2 regions of the Nocardiopsis alba genome follow, and region 1 is predicted to be linked to the other one. Evidence: riboswitches for the same ligand, from Rfam matches in the RefSeq annotation. Region 1 holds a riboswitch; the other holds the start of a gene.
The links. Region 1 has a riboswitch for cobalamin ahead of TR33_RS21850 (ferredoxin-like domain-containing protein). Riboswitches for the same ligand answer to the same signal wherever they lie in the genome.
Positions count from the first base shown of each region.

Region 2: linked by a shared signal. The riboswitch ahead of TR33_RS23650 (ABC transporter substrate-binding protein) and the one ahead of TR33_RS21850 (ferredoxin-like domain-containing protein) in region 1 are both predicted to bind cobalamin.

Region 1 covers NZ_BAZE01000013.1:132,598-140,115, forward strand. The annotation lists gene TR33_RS21835 (anhydro-N-acetylmuramic acid kinase) at 1-265, opposite strand, end outside; gene argG (argininosuccinate synthase) at 588-2,033, shown strand; gene TR33_RS21845 (Fur family transcriptional regulator) at 2,401-2,832, shown strand; cobalamin riboswitch at 2,984-3,187, shown strand; gene TR33_RS21850 (ferredoxin-like domain-containing protein) at 3,240-4,112, shown strand; gene TR33_RS21855 (precorrin-8X methylmutase) at 4,109-4,774, shown strand; gene TR33_RS21860 (precorrin-2 C(20)-methyltransferase) at 4,771-6,285, shown strand; gene TR33_RS21865 (cobalt-precorrin-4/precorrin-4 C(11)-methyltransferase) at 6,270-7,052, shown strand; gene TR33_RS21870 (bifunctional cobalt-precorrin-7 (C(5))-methyltransferase/cobalt-precorrin-6B (C(15))-methyltransferase) at 7,021-7,518, opposite strand, start outside.
Region 2 covers NZ_BAZE01000016.1:10,431-17,948, reverse strand. The annotation lists gene TR33_RS23660 (FecCD family ABC transporter permease) at 1-726, opposite strand, end outside; gene TR33_RS23655 (FecCD family ABC transporter permease) at 723-1,820, opposite strand; gene TR33_RS23650 (ABC transporter substrate-binding protein) at 1,827-2,873, opposite strand; cobalamin riboswitch at 2,899-3,079, opposite strand; gene TR33_RS23645 (flavin reductase family protein) at 3,178-3,771, opposite strand; gene TR33_RS23640 (threonine ammonia-lyase) at 3,822-4,784, shown strand; gene TR33_RS23635 (sigma-70 family RNA polymerase sigma factor) at 4,843-5,673, opposite strand; gene TR33_RS23630 (catalase) at 6,040-7,518, shown strand, end outside.

The sequences.
Region 1 (7,518 bases):
GGCCCTCGGTGAAGGCCTCCATGCCGGCCAGCGCGGCCCTGCCGAACTCGCGCCCTATCAGGGTGTCGAGCCGGCAGACCGTCTCCAGGGTGGTCGACGCCGGAGGCAGGGCCGAACGGAGCTCCCGCCGCAGACCGTCGGGGTAGGGGTGGTCGAGGTGGCCCAGCGGGGTCAACCGGATCAGGTCGCCGTCCAGGGCGAACCGGGCGGCGGCGACGTCGATCCCGTCCGCCGAGGTGCCGGAGGACACACCGATGACGATCATGCGGCTCCCGGGGCGGGGAGGGGGCGTCGGGGTCCGTCACCCGCCCCTGCCGTGCGCGGACCCACCGTGTGACAGCGATATACCGCGCCTCCTCCCGCGTCAACACCCCCTCGTCGTCCTGGTCGGAGCCGTGATGGGACGGTGGCCGGGGCGCGGGGTCGTGGTCGTCGCCGGGGAGCGGAGGAAGGGGGTCCGGTCGAACCGGGCGGCCCGGTTTCGGAGGGTGGTACCCGCAGGTCGGGGGTGGTGGGATGACGAGGGTCACAGGATCGCGCGCCGATCCGAATTGCATGTTCATTCATAAGGGTGCATGCTTATTGTCATGTCCAAGGTACTCACTTCCCTTCCCGCCGGCGAGCGCGTCGGAATCGCCTTCTCCGGAGGCCTCGACACCTCGGTCGCGGTCGCGTGGATGCGCGAGAAGGGTGCCGTCCCGTGCACCTACACCGCTCACATCGGCCAGTACGACGAGCCCGACATCGAGTCGGTGCCCGGCCGCGCCTCCGACTACGGCGCGGAGATCGCCCGCCTGGTCGACGGTCGCGCCGCCCTGGTCGAGGAGGGGTTGGCCGCCTTGGCCTGCGGTGCCTTCCACATCCGTTCCGGTGGACGGCCCTACTTCAACACCACCCCCCTCGGCCGCGCCGTCACCGGCACCCTGCTGGTCCGCGCCATGCTGGAGGACGGGGTCCAGATCTGGGGCGACGGCTCCACCTACAAGGGCAACGACATCGAGCGGTTCTACCGCTACGGTCTGCTCGCCAACCCCTCCCTGCGTATCTACAAGCCGTGGCTCGACGCCGACTTCGTCAACGAGCTGGGCGGCCGCAAGGAGATGTCGGAGTGGCTGGCCGAGCGCGACCTGCCCTACCGGGACAGCACGGAGAAGGCCTACTCCACGGACGCCAACATCTGGGGCGCCACCCACGAGGCCAAGGCCCTGGAGCACCTGGACACCGGCATCGAGCTCGTCGACCCGATCATGGGCGTGCGTTTCTGGGACCCCGAGGTCGAGATCGTCCCCGAGGACGTCACCATCGGCTTCGAGCAGGGCCGGCCGGTCACGATCAACGGCAAGACCTTCGCCTCCTCGGTCGACCTGGTCCTGGAGGCCAACGCCATCGGCGGCCGCCACGGTCTGGGCATGTCCGACCAGATCGAGAACCGCATCATCGAGGCCAAGAGCCGCGGCATCTACGAGGCCCCGGGCATGGCGCTGCTGCACGCCGCCTACGAGCGGCTGGTCAACGCCATCCACAACGAGGACACCCTCGCCAGCTACCACAACGACGGTCGGCGTCTCGGCCGGCTCATGTACGAGGGGCGCTGGCTGGAGCCGCAGGCCCTGATGGTGCGCGAGTCGCTCCAGCGCTGGGTGGGCACCGCCGTCACCGGCGAGGTCACCCTGCGGCTGCGTCGGGGCGAGGACTACTCGATCCTCGACACCACGGGCCCCTCGTTCAGCTACCACCCGGACAAGCTGTCCATGGAGCGCACCGAGGACTCCGCCTTCGGTCCGGGCGACCGCATCGGCCAGCTCACCATGCGCAACCTCGACATCGCCGACTCCCGCGCCAAGCTGGAGGACTACTCCCGGCTCGGCATGGTCGGCAGCGAGCACCCGACCTCGATCGGCGCCGCCCAGGCGGCCTCGACCGGTCTCATCGGCGCCATGCCCGAGGGCGGCGCTCAGGAGATCGCCTCTCGCGGCGAGGTCGACGACGCCGAGTGGCTCGACCACGCCGCGATGGAGTCCGGCACGGACTGACCCTCGCGACCACCGCGCCGCCACCGTCCCCGAGGCTTCCGGGGCCGGTGGCGGTCGCATGTCCGGGGTCGGTGAATGTGAGATCCGCCCCCGGGCGCGGCCCTCTCCGCCGGTGGGTTCGAGGGCCCCGAGGGAATGGCGTGCGGGGCCCGGATGTTCGGAAAGCCGGGCCACGCGCATGATCCGGGCCGGATCGGGAGAACGATCGGGCATAGGGTGCGCTCGAGGGTCGGGTGATCCACGTGCCGACGCCGACGTCGATCACGGTGACAGGGGTGTGGGCAGGCCCGGCGGAACTCTCGCCCCATTAGAATGGAACGATCACATTATTTGAGTTGATCCAGAAAAGACGGAAGGTCCAACGAGTATGTCGACCCCCTCGGACTTCGAGCGGATGTTGCGCGAGTCCGCGCTCCGGGTGACCGGTCCCAGACTGGCCGTCCTCTCCGCCGTGCACGCCCACCCGCACGCGGACACCGATTCGATCATCCGCGTCGTGCGCGAAGAGATCGGCGCCGTGTCCAGCCAGGCCGTCTACGACGTCCTCAAGGCCCTGACAGGCGTGGGTCTGCTGCGCCGCATCCAACCGCAGGGCACGGTGTCCCGCTACGAGACGCGGGTGGGGGACAACCACCACCACGTCGTCTGCCGTTCCTGTGGCGCCATCGCCGACGTCGACTGTAGCGTCGGCCACGCTCCCTGCCTCACCGCCTCCGACGACCACGGGTTCGAGATCGACGAGGCCGAGGTCGTCTACTGGGGCCTGTGCGGCTCCTGCTCCGAGGCGCGCGTCTCCTGAGAGCCCCCTCCCTCGATCCCCAGGGCGCCCTCCACGGGCGTGCCGGCCCTGTGGGGTCCCCTTCGCCGTGCCCACCGCTCTCCTGATCACGTCTCCCGGCCCTCGAGGCAGGGTCCCCGCGGCCCCGGGACGATCCGCTCGAACCGGACACGGTAATCTCGTCTGGCCAGTCGAACTCCACCTCATGGAGCAGGGAACCCGGTGCGAATCCGGGACTGACGCGCAGCGGTGAGGGTGACGGGCGGACGTGTTCCGGGACCGAGGTCCCGGGACGGCCACTGGGCGGGGAGCCCGGGAAGGCGTTCCGCATCGGTCGACCCCGAGTCCGAAGACCTGCTGGCGCTGGCGGTGACGGTCCGCCAGGTTCCCGCGGGCCTCGCGAACGGGCCCCTGATCGAAGGACCCGCATGTCCCCGACCGCCGTGCCCCGAACCCGGCACGACCGCTGCCCCGGAGCCCTGCGCCCCTGGCCCGCCGACGACGGCCTCCTGGTCAGACTCCGCCTCATCGGAGGCCGCGTACCCGCTCCGGCGCTCACCGCCCTGTCCTCGGTGGCCGAGGAGTACGGCGACGGGCGGGTCCACGTCACCGGTCGGGCCAACCTCCAACTGCGCGCCCTGCCCGGACGGGAGGGGAGGCTGGACCCCGAGGCGCTCCGTTCCCTGGAGGCGACCGGACTCCTGCCCTCGCGCACCCACGAACTGGTCCGCAACGTGATGGTCTCCCCGTGCACGGGCACGTCGGGAGGGCGGACCGACCTGCGGCCGGTCGCGGCCGAACTGGACCGGCTGCTGTGCGCGAACCCTCGTCTGGCCTCCCTCCCGGGCCGTTTCCTCTTCGTCCTGGACGACGGCCGCGGCGACCTGCTCGACCGCACCTGTGACCTGGGCCTGACCGCCCTCGACGACCGGTCGGCCCAGCTCCGGGTCGGCGAACACCCGGGCGCGACGGTCCCCCTCGACGAGGCCGCCGGGACGCTGATCCGACTCGCCGAGACCTTCCTCGAACGGCGCGGCTCCGGTCCCACGGCGCCCTGGCACGTCACCGAGCTCTCCTCCCCCCTGGCCGAACCGGCCCCGCCGGATCCCCGGCTGCCGGACCCGGCGCCACCCCTGCCGCACGGCCCGCTCCCGGACGGCGGCCGCCACGTGGCCGTGCCCGAGGAGGGGCTGGACCGTGCCGCGATCACGGAACTCGTGGAGGAGGCCCGCGCGGCCGGCCACGACGCACTCGTCGTCACGCCTCGGCGTGGCGTCCTCATCCCCGGAGGGACACGGTGACCACCCCGAAACGCCCGCCCAGGCGCTACGACTACATCGACGACGGATCCGCGATCTACGTCGACTCGTTCGCGACCATCCGGAGCGAGGCCCGGCTCGACCACCTGCCCGCCGACGCCGAACGGCTCGCGGTGCGCATGATCCACGGCACCGGTCAGGTCGACCTGGCCGAGGACCTGGTCGTCCATCCCGGTCTGGTGTCCGCCGCGCGTGCGGCGCTGCGGGCCGGCGCGCCGATCCTGTGCGACGCCACCATGGTCGCGACCGGGGTGACCAGGAGCCGGCTACCGGCCGACAACGAGGTGCTCTGCCTCCTCGGAGACCCCCGCGTGCCGGCCCTGGCCCGAGAGTGGGGCACCACCCGCAGCGCGGCCGCGGTCTCCCTGTGGGAACCGATGTTGGAGGGCGCGGTCGTCGCCGTCGGCAACGCCCCCACGGCCCTGTTCCACCTGATGGAGATGTTGATCGACGGGGCCCCGAGGCCGAGCGCGATCATCGGCTGCCCGGTCGGGTTCATCGGCGCAGCCGAGTCCAAGCAGGCCCTCACCGAGCTGGCCGAACGGCATGGGATCGACGTCCCCCACGTGGTCGCGCTCGGCCGTCGGGGAGGATCGGCGATGACCGCCTCGGCCCTCAACGCCCTGGCCAAGGAGGAAGAGTGACCGGACGTCTTCGAGGTGTCGGTGTGGGTCCGGGAGACCCCGAACTGATCACCCTCAAAGCGGCCCGCCTCATCGGTGAGGCGGACGTCGTCGCCTACCACGCGGCCTCCGGACGGGGCTCCAACGCCCGCCGGATCGCCGCCGACCTGATCCCCGAGGGGGCGATCGAGGAGCGGCTCACCTACCCGGTGACCACCGGCGCCACCGACCATCCCGGCGGCTACGAAGGGGCCCTGGCCGACTTCTACGAGGAGTCCGCCGCGCGCCTGGCCGCCCACCTCGACGCCGGCCGGGACGTCGTCCTGCTCTCCGAGGGTGACCCGCTGTTCTACGGCTCGTACATGTACATGCACGACCGGCTCTCCGAACACCACGAGACGGAGATCGTGCCCGGCGTGCCCGCGTTCACGGCGGCCACGGCCACGGCGGCGGCGCCCCTGGCCCGCCAGACCGACGTGCTCACGGTCCTGCCCGGCACCCTGCCCGAACCGGAGTTGGCGCGGCGGCTCGCCGACACCGACGCGGCCGTGATCATGAAGCTGGGCCGGACCTTCCCCGCCGTCCGTCGGGCGTTGGAGGCGGCCGGCCGGTTGGAGCACGCGGTCTACGTCGAGCGCGCCTCGATGGATCGTGAACGCCGTCTCCCGGTGGCCGAGGTCGACCCCGACACGGTGCCCTACTTCTCCCTGATCCTGGTCACCGGGGACAGCCTCAACGGTCGGCGCTCCAGGGACGGCGCCGTGACGGAGGCGCGGACCCCGGAGTCCGCGACGGCCGAGGCCGAACTGCTGGTCGTCGGCCTGGGGCCCGGCCCCGACCACTGGATCACCCCCGAGACCACGGCGGCGCTGGCCGAGGTGGACCACGTGGTGGGCTACGGCCCCTACGTCGACCGGGTCCCCCAGCGCGCGGGCCTGACCCGCCACTCCTCCGGCAACACCGTCGAGATCGACCGCGCGCGTCTGGCCCTGGACCTGGCCCGTCGGGGCGAGCGCGTCGCCGTGGTCTCGGGCGGGGACGCCGGCGTCTTCGGTATGGCCACCGCCGTGTTCGAGGCGGCCCAGGACCCCGTCCACCGGGACGTGCCGGTCCGGGTGCTGCCCGGGGTCAGTGCCGTCCAGGCGGTGGCGGCCCGTGCCGGCGCGCCGATCGGTGGGGACTTCGCGGTGATGAGCCTGTCGGATCGGCTCAAGCCCTGGGAGGTGATCGAACGCCGGCTCCGCTCCGTGGCCGAGGCCGACCTGGTGCTGGCCGTGTACAACCCGGCCTCCCGTTCTCGGACCGAGCAGATCGCCCACGCCCGACGGATCCTGTTGGAGCACCGCGACCCCGACACCGTGGTCGTCGTCGGCCGCGACGTCGGTCGGGAGGGAGAGACCCTCCTGACGACCACCTTGAAAGAGCTCGACACCACCACGATCGACATGCGCTGTCTGCTGATCGTGGGCGCCTCCGGGACCCGGGTCGACCCGGCCGGCCGGGTCTGGACCCCCAGGTGGGTGAGGACGTGACCGTCCACTTCGTGGGGGCGGGCCCCGGCGCCGCCGACCTGCTGACGCTGCGCGCCGCCCGCATGCTGGCGGCGGCCGACGTGGTGCTCTACCCCGGCACCTACGTGGACGCGGAGGTTCTCTCCCACTGCGCGTCCGACGTCGAGGCGATCGACACCCAGGGTCTGGACCTGGACCGCATCACCGAACTGTTGGTCGCGGCGCACTCCGGGGACCGCGAGGTCGTGCGGCTCACCTCGGGCGACCCGTCGCTGTACTCCGCGTTGTCCGAGCAGACCCGCCGACTCGACGCCCACGGCGTCCCCTGGGACGTCACCCCGGGGGTGCCCGCCTACGCGGCCGCCTCGGCCATGGTCGGTCGGGAGCTGACCGTGCCGCTGGTGGCCCAGTCGGTGGTGCTGACCCGGACCCGGGCCCGTTCGACGGCGATGCCGGACACCGAGAGCCTGTCCGCGTTCGCCCGGACGCGGGCCACCCTGGTCCTGCACCTGGCGATCCGCCGCGTCCGGGAACTGATGGTCGAGATCGCCCCCGAGTACGGCGACGACTGCCCGGTGATCGTGGTGCACAAGGTCGGCCATCCGGACGTGTCGGTGCTGCGCGGCACGGTCGCCGACATCGCCGACCTGGTGGAGGGAGCCGGACTCCGGCAGGCGGCCGTGATCCTCGTGGGCCGGGCCCTGGACCCGCGCGGGGGAGGGGAGTCCCACCTCTACGATCCGTGCCGCCCCAGGGTCAAGGGTCGACCGTCAGAGCCCACTGGGTGACCGTGCGCGCGGGCGTCCACCCGGTGAAGGTGCCGACGGGCGCGGCGGTCTCGACCTGGATCCGGGTGAGCTCTCCGCCGTGACGACGGCGGGCGTCCGCGAGCAGGGCCTCGGTCTCCAGGGTCACGCCGTGCACCACGAGCCGGCCGCCCGGCGACAGGGCGTCCAGGCAGGCGTCGAGTACGCCCGGCCGGGTCGCGCCACCGCCGACGAACACCGCGTCGGGCCCGGCGAGATCGCCCAGCGCCTCCGGGGCCCGGCCGGTGACCACCCGGAGACCGGGGACCCCCAGCCGTCCGGCGTTGCGTTCGATCCGCGCCGCCCGGTCGGCGTTCGCCTCCACGGCGTCGGCCGAGCAGGTCGGGTGGGCGCGCATCCACTCGATGCCGATCGATCCGGCCCCCGCGCCCACGTCCCACAGGTGCTGTCCGGGCGAGGGCGCCAATCGGGCCAGGGCCGAGGCGCG
Region 2 (7,518 bases), on a different contig from region 1:
GTCGTCGCCGAGCTGGAGCAGGGCCAGCGACCGCGACAGCATGAAGGCGATGGGGGCCAGCAGAGCCAGGGCCGCCCAGATCGTGATCGCGTGCGGCCATTCCCGGTTGGCCAGACTGCCGGTGATCCAGACCATGGCGCGCTGGGCCGAGGAGAGTTCGGTCCTGGTCAACAGGTACGACGTCACCGAGCCCGCCATCGCCGAGAGCGCGATCCCCACCAGGATCATCCGGTTTCCGACGACCCCGCGCCGGTAGGAGAGCAGGTACAGCAGCGACACGGCGCAGACCGCACCGACCAGGGAGCCGACGGTCACCGTCAGGGTGGTGCCGCCGAAGACCACGATGGCCAGGACCGCCGCGGTCGTGGCCCCGGCGCTGACCCCGATGATGTCCGGGCTGACCAAGGGGTTGCGGGCGAGCCGTTGCAGTAGCGAACCCGAGAGCGCCAACGCCGCTCCCACACCCGTGGCCGTGAGCACCCGGGGCAGGCGCATCTCCACCACCACGTGCGTCACCATCGTCCCGGCCCGGCCGGTGAGCGCCTCGACGACCTCCCCGGCTCCCACGGTGAAGTCTCCGACGGTCAGCGAGAGCACCGTGACCGCCGCGGCGAGGCCGGTCAGGGCCCCGCCGAGCAGGATCGACGGCCAGGACACACGTACCGACAGGGAACCGCGGCGCAGTACCCCCGAGGAGGGGCCGCGCGAGAGGAGTGATCCGTTCACAGGCCCGCCACCCTTCGTCGACGCACCAGAACGATGAAGAAGGGGGCGCCGATGAGCGCGGTGACGATGCCGACCTGGAGCTCCTCCGGGCGGGCCACCACCCGACCGACCATGTCCGCGGTCAGCAGCAGGATCGGCGCCAGCACCGCCGACCAGGGCAGGACCCACCGGTGGTCGGGGCCCACGAGCAGACGCGCGATGTGCGGCACCGCGATCCCCACGAACCCGATCGGTCCGGCCACCGCCGTCGCCGTCCCGGCGAGGAGCACCACGGCCAGGGCGCTCACCGCGCGCACCGCCCACACCCGGGTGCCCAGGGAACGGGCCAGGTCGTCGCCGAGCGCCACCGCGTTCAGGGCGCGGGTCGAACCGAAGGCCAGGAGCATCCCCAGGAGCAGGAACGGAGCGGCCTGCCCCAGGACGGCGCCCATGCCCTCCGAACCGGAGAGCGAGCCCACCACCCAGAAGCGGTACTCCTCCAGGCTCGCCCGGTCGCTCAGCACCAGGGCCGAGGTGACCGAGCCCAGGAGCGCCGAGAGCGCCGCCCCGGCGAGGGTCAGCTTGATCGGGTCGGCCCCGCCGGAGCCCAGGGAACCCACCAGGTGGACCATGACGGCGGCCAGGGCGGCGCCGCCGAAGGCGAAGAGGACGTACACCGGCAGGGCGGAGATCCCGAGCACCCCGATGGCGACGACCGTGGCCAGGGAGGCGCCCGAGTTGATGCCGAGGATGCCCGGGTCGCCCAGAGGGTTGCGGGTGATCCCCTGGACCAGTACCCCGGACACGCCCAGGGCGGCGCCCACGGCCACCCCGGCGAGGGCGCGCGGCACCCGGAGATGCAGCACGACCAGGTCGGTGTCGCTGCCGGTGAAGTTCCAGTAGGCGGAGTACACCTCGGTCGGCGACAGGTACCGGTAACCGACCAGCACCGACGCCAGCAGGGTCACGGCGAGCGCCCCCACGGCCACCACCAGCCCGACGGCCCGGGCCCGGGGACTCCGGAGCAGGCCGGGGCCGCCGGGGTCGCTCCGGGGGCCCCGGAGCGGGAGGACCCGGGTGGGGGAGGGGGACGCGTCGGCCGTACGTTCGGCCACCGGGCCCTACCCGAACAGGTCGGGGTGGATGATCTCCGCGATCGTCGCCACGGCGGGCGCGCTGCGCACCCCGGCGGAACGGTCGGCGAAGGTGAACTCCCACACCTGGTCCTCGGTGACCGCGGTCAGGTTGGCCAGGGCCGGGTTGTCCATGATCCGCTCGATGTCGGGGGCGGAGTCGGCGGCGGTCATCTCGGCGTCGCAGCACACGTCGATCAGGATGTGGTCCGGATCGCGTTCGATGACGTCCTCGACGGAGACCTGGTGGTTACGGCGTCCGTCGAGGTCGGCGAAGGCGTTGACCCCTCCCGCCAGGTCGATGAGCTCGGTGGAGAAGTCGGGGCCGCCCGCCACGTGGAACCCCTGGTCGCCGGGGCGGCCGATCATCACCGTGGGGCGCTCGTCCTCGTCGACCCGACCCTCCAGGGTCTCGGTGACCCCGTCGACGGTGGCCCGCATCTCCGCGATGACCTCGTCGGCGCGCTCGCTCACGTCGAACAGCGTCCCCAGGTCCCGCAGGTCGGCGTAGACGTTGTCCATGGTCACGTCGGCCGGGTCGATGCTCTCGTCGCTGCGCCCGTCCTCGCTGGGACACAGGGGCGAGAAGATCCAGCTCTCCACGCCCAGTTCGCGCAGGGAGGCCCGGGTGCCCAGACTCTCGTCGGTGAACACGTCGGTGAAGCCGGACAGCACGAAGTCGGGTCTGGCGTCGAGCAGCTCCTCACGGCTGGGCAGGTTCGGGTAGTACTTCTGCTCGGCCTGGGCCTCGACGTAGTCGTCCAGGACCACGGCGTCCAGGAAGGCCGTGCCCACCAGACGGTCGCCGATACCGAGCGCGTGCGCCATCTCGATGGCGGGTTGGTAGGCGGCGAAGACCCGCTCCGGCGGAGCGTCGGCGGGGACGTCGACGTCGCAGTTGCGGAGGGTCTCCCCGGCGGCCTCCTCGGCGTCGGGGGAGATCGCCCCGCCGCAGGCGGTGAGGGCGGCCACCAGAACGAGGGCGAGACCGGAACGGACACGGCGGCGGAGAGCCCGCGCGTCACTGGGCTTCATCGAACAAACCATCCTTCGTGGTTTGATGACGCGGACGGTCGCAGCCGGTCTCCTGGCTCCCGGAGTCGGACTCTCGTCCAGCGCTCTCCGCCCTTCCCGGGCCGTGTTCGGCCCAGTGGCGTATGGGAGGCGCCCTCCGGTCACAGTGGCGAGGACCGCGCCGGAATCTCACCGGCTTCCCGTGCACTACGACGTCGACGACATGAACTTGTGTCGATATTCAGCGAACACCGTAGTACATGCCGTTCGCCCCACTCCCTCCGGATCCGTCGCGAAGGAGGGGGCGTTCGATGTCCTCGGTCCCTCAGGGCGTGTAGGGGATGCGGTCGATCCGACGCACCTCGCCCAGGGTGGACCATTCGTTGCGTCCCAATCGGGCCAGCGGCCGGAGCAGTTCGACGTCGGGATGGTCGCCGTCGAGGTACCCCTTGTCCACGGCGGCCCGCACGATACGGCCGAACACCACGGTGGAGTCGCCCAGGGTCAGGGTCGAGTGCAGCGCGCACTCCAGGGCCACGGGGGAGGAGGCCACCCGGGGAGGCCGGACCTCGACGCTCGGTTCGCGGGCGATGTCCAGCGCGTCGAACTCGCTCACGTCCGCCGGGTAACGGGTGCCGGTGGCGTTCACCCGGTCCTGGAGGGGTTCGGGGGCGAGGTTGACCACGAACTCGCGGGTCGCCTCGACGTTGGTCAGAGAGTCCTTGCGGCCCACCGAGGTGAACTGCACGATCGGCGGTTCGATACAGGAGATCGTGAAGAAGGAGTGCGGAGCCAGGTTGTCCACACCCTCCTCGGAGGTGGTGGAGACCCACGCGATCGGGCGCGGGACCACCACGGACGTCAGCAGTTTGTAGAATTCCCGGCCGGGGAGGTCGGCGGGTGTCCATTCGGTACGCATCGGGTCCGATTATCCCGTGTGCCGAGGGCCGCCATGGGCATACTCGCCGGATGGAACCGGTCACAGCACAGGATGTACACGACGCCGCCACCAGGATCCAAGGGCACGTGGTGCGCACCCCCCTGACGGTCGGCCCCGACACCGACCGCCCCTTCCTGGTCAAACCCGAGAGTCTGCAACCGACCGGGGCGTTCAAACTGCGCGGCGCCACCAACGCGTTGGCCCTGCTCGACGGGGATCGACGTGAACGCGGGGTCGTCACCCACTCTTCGGGCAATCATGGGCTGGCGCTCACCCTGGCGGCGGTACGCGAGGGGGTGGCCTGCACCGTGGTGGTCCCGGAGGGGGCGCCCGAGACCAAGGTGTACCGGATCCGTGCCCTGGGCGCCCGCGTGGTCGTGGTGCCTCCGGCGGAGCGGGAATCGGCGGTGGAGGACCTGGTCGCGAAGGATGGGGCGACCTTCGTCTCGCCCTTCGACGACCGTCGGGTGATCGCCGGGCAGGGGACCGTGGGATTGGAGATCCTGGAACAGTCCCCCGACGTCACCACGATCGTGGTCCCGGTCGGCGGTGGCGGGCTGGCCTCGGGGGTCGTCACGGCCGCGTGGACGGTGCATCCGCGCCGGGTCCGTGTCGTGGGGGTGGAACCGGAGCTGGCCGCCGACGCGGCCGAGAGCCTGCGGGAGGGGCGCCGGATCCCCTGGGAGCCCGAACGCACCTACCGGACCATGGCCGACGGCGTGCGCGTGTGCCTGTCCGACCTGACCTTCGCCCATCTGCGGGACCGGCTGGACGCGATCGTCACCGTGACCGAGGAGGAGATCGCCGAGGGGGTGCGGGCCCTGGCGCACGGATCCCGGCTGGTGGCCGAACCCAGCGGCGCGCTGTCGACGGCCGCCCTGCTGTCGGGGAAGGTCGAGACGATACCGGGACGGCCCGAGGCGACGGTCGCGGTGCTCTCCGGCGGCAACATCGACCCGGACCTGTTCGTCCGCCTGGTGGAACCGGACTGACCCGGAGCCCGGTCAACGGTCGTGCCGGTGGGGGCGGGTCCCCCCACCGGCACGGGCGCTAGTCGGGTCGGCGGCCCACGCCCAGCCTCGCGCGAAGTGTGCGCAGGGCGCCCGCGAGCAGGCGGGAGACCTGCATCTGGGAGCAGCCGATCTCCTCGGCGATCTGCGCCTGGGTCCACTCGTCGAAGTACCGACGTTTGAGGATCAGCCGCTCCCGGTGGGGCAGGCTCCGCAGCGCCGGACGGACGGCGGCGCGGTCCACGACCAGGTCGAGTTCGGGATCCTCCACCCCGAGGTACCGATCGAACGCGGTGGTCGGCCCCTCCTCCCTGGGGTCGGAGGCGTTCAACGAGACGGTGTTGTAGGCCTCCGACACCAGCCTGGCCTCTTCCAACTCCCGCTCGGTCAGCCCCATCTCGCGGGCGACCTCGGTGAGGGTGGGGGTACGGGACAGACGCTGCTCCATCTCGCGACGGACCCGGTTCATCTCGGTCCGCCGGGTGCGGGGGTCCCTGGGGGTGTGCACCGCCCAGGTGTGGTCTCGGAAGTGGCGTTTGATCTCCCCGATCACGGTCGGCGTGAGATAGCGGACGAATTCCCGGCCGCGTTCGGGCGAGTAGCCGCGGATCGCCTTGGCCAGCCCGACGTGGGCGGTCTGTCGCAGGTCCTCCACCCGCTCGCCGCGCCCCCGGTAACGGTGGGCGATGCGATTCAGGAGCGGCAGGTAGTGCCGTGTGATGCGCTCGCGCAGCCGTCCGACCAGAGGGTCCTCCGGCTCCAGCGACTTCAGTAGTGAGATCAGGTCCTCGGTGGAGGTGTCCTCCGGAGGCTCGCGACGGGGACCGGGCACCCGCCCGACGGGGGTGGTGGTCGCGGGGGAAGTCGGCATGGTGAACCTCCTGTCCATGGGACGCGGTCACGTCGGAGCGCCGCGAACACGGGCGTTTTTCGATGTGGAGAGGTCCGAGGCCGGGTGGGCCCGGACGGAAGGTGGCCCCCGGACGGGGCGGGAACGGCGGGCGTCGAGCGGTTCCGCGCCCGCGGGTATCCCCCTGGGGATGCCCGGGGCAGCACGCTGGGAAAACACGGGAACACGACCTTGACCCCGCTCTGTCAGGTATTGGCGCCCCATGGGGGAGAAGTGGACGGAGGGCGAGGAGTCGCCGCCCGGGACGTTTGCGGATCGCTCTCTCCGGTCAGGGCGGACCATGAGGCCCCCATCGTCCCGAGCATCGTCCGACAGGAGGGTTCGACCATGGCAGACGCCGAACGTGACGCCAAGGACCGGCAGCTCGACGCGGAGCGCACGGAGTCGCGAGGACCGCTGACCACCGAGACCGGGGTCAGGGTCGAGGACACCGACAACTCCCTGAGCGTCGGTGAGCGCGGACCGACGCTGCTGGAGGACTTCCACGCCCGGGAGAAGATCACCCACTTCGACCACGAACGCATCCCCGAGAGGGTGGTCCACGCAAGGGGAGCGGGCGCCTACGGACACTTCACGCCCTACGAGGACCTGTCCGACCTCACCGCCGCGCACTTCCTGAGCGGCCCCGACGTCACCACCCCGGTCTTCGTCCGCTTCTCCACGGTGGCCGGTTCACGCGGCTCGGCCGACACGGTGCGCGACGTACGCGGTTTCGCGGTCAAGTTCTACACCGAACAGGGCAACTACGACCTGGTCGGCAACAACATGCCGGTCTTCTTCATCCAGGACGGGATCAAGTTCCCCGACTTCGTGCACGCGGTCAAACCCGAACCGCACAACGAGATCCCCCAGGCGCAATCGGCTCACGACACCCTGTGGGACTTCGTGGGGCTGCAACCGGAGACCACCCACATGATCATGTGGCTGATGTCGGACCGGGCGATCCCGCGCAGCTACCGCACCATGCAGGGCTTCGGCGTGCACACCTTCCGATTCGTCGACGAGCGGGGGCGGGGCACCTTCGTCAAGTTCCACTGGAGGCCGATCCTGGGGACCCACTCTCTGGTGTGGGACGAGGCCCAGCGCATCCAGGGCAAGGACCCCGACTACAACCGCCGCGACCTGTGGGAGGCCATCGAACGCGGCCAGTACCCCGAATGGGAACTGGGGGTGCAGCTGGTGCCCGAGGAGAACGAGCACGACTTCTCGTTCGACCTGCTGGACGCCACGAAGATCATCCCCGAGGAGCAGGTGCCCGTACGGCCCATCGGTCGGATGGTCCTGAACCGCAACCCGGACAACTTCTTCGCCGAGACCGAGCAGATCGCCTTCCACACCGCCAACGTGGTCCCGGGGATCGACTTCACCAACGATCCCCTGCTCCAGGCCCGCAACTTCTCCTACCTGGACACGCAGCTGCTGCGGCTGGGCGGCTCCAACTTCCAGCAGATCCCCGTCAATCGACCGGTGGCCCGGGTCGACAACAATCAGCGTGACGGCTTCGCCCAGCACCGCGTGCACCGGGGCGGGACCTCCTACTACCCGAACTCGCTGGGCGGCGGCTGCCCGGCCCTGGCCGACGAGAACGTGTACCACCACTACACGGAGAAGGTCGAGGGGAACAAGATCCGCCGCCGGGCGGAGAGCTTCAAGGACCACTACTCCCAGGCCCGGCTGTTCCTCAACAGCCTCGCCGACTGGGAGAGGGAGCACCTGGTGGCGGCCTTCCGCTTCGAACTGGGCAAGTGCGAGGAGCTCTCGATCCGGCAGCGGGTGGTGGCCAACCTGGTGGAGGTGGACCACGGG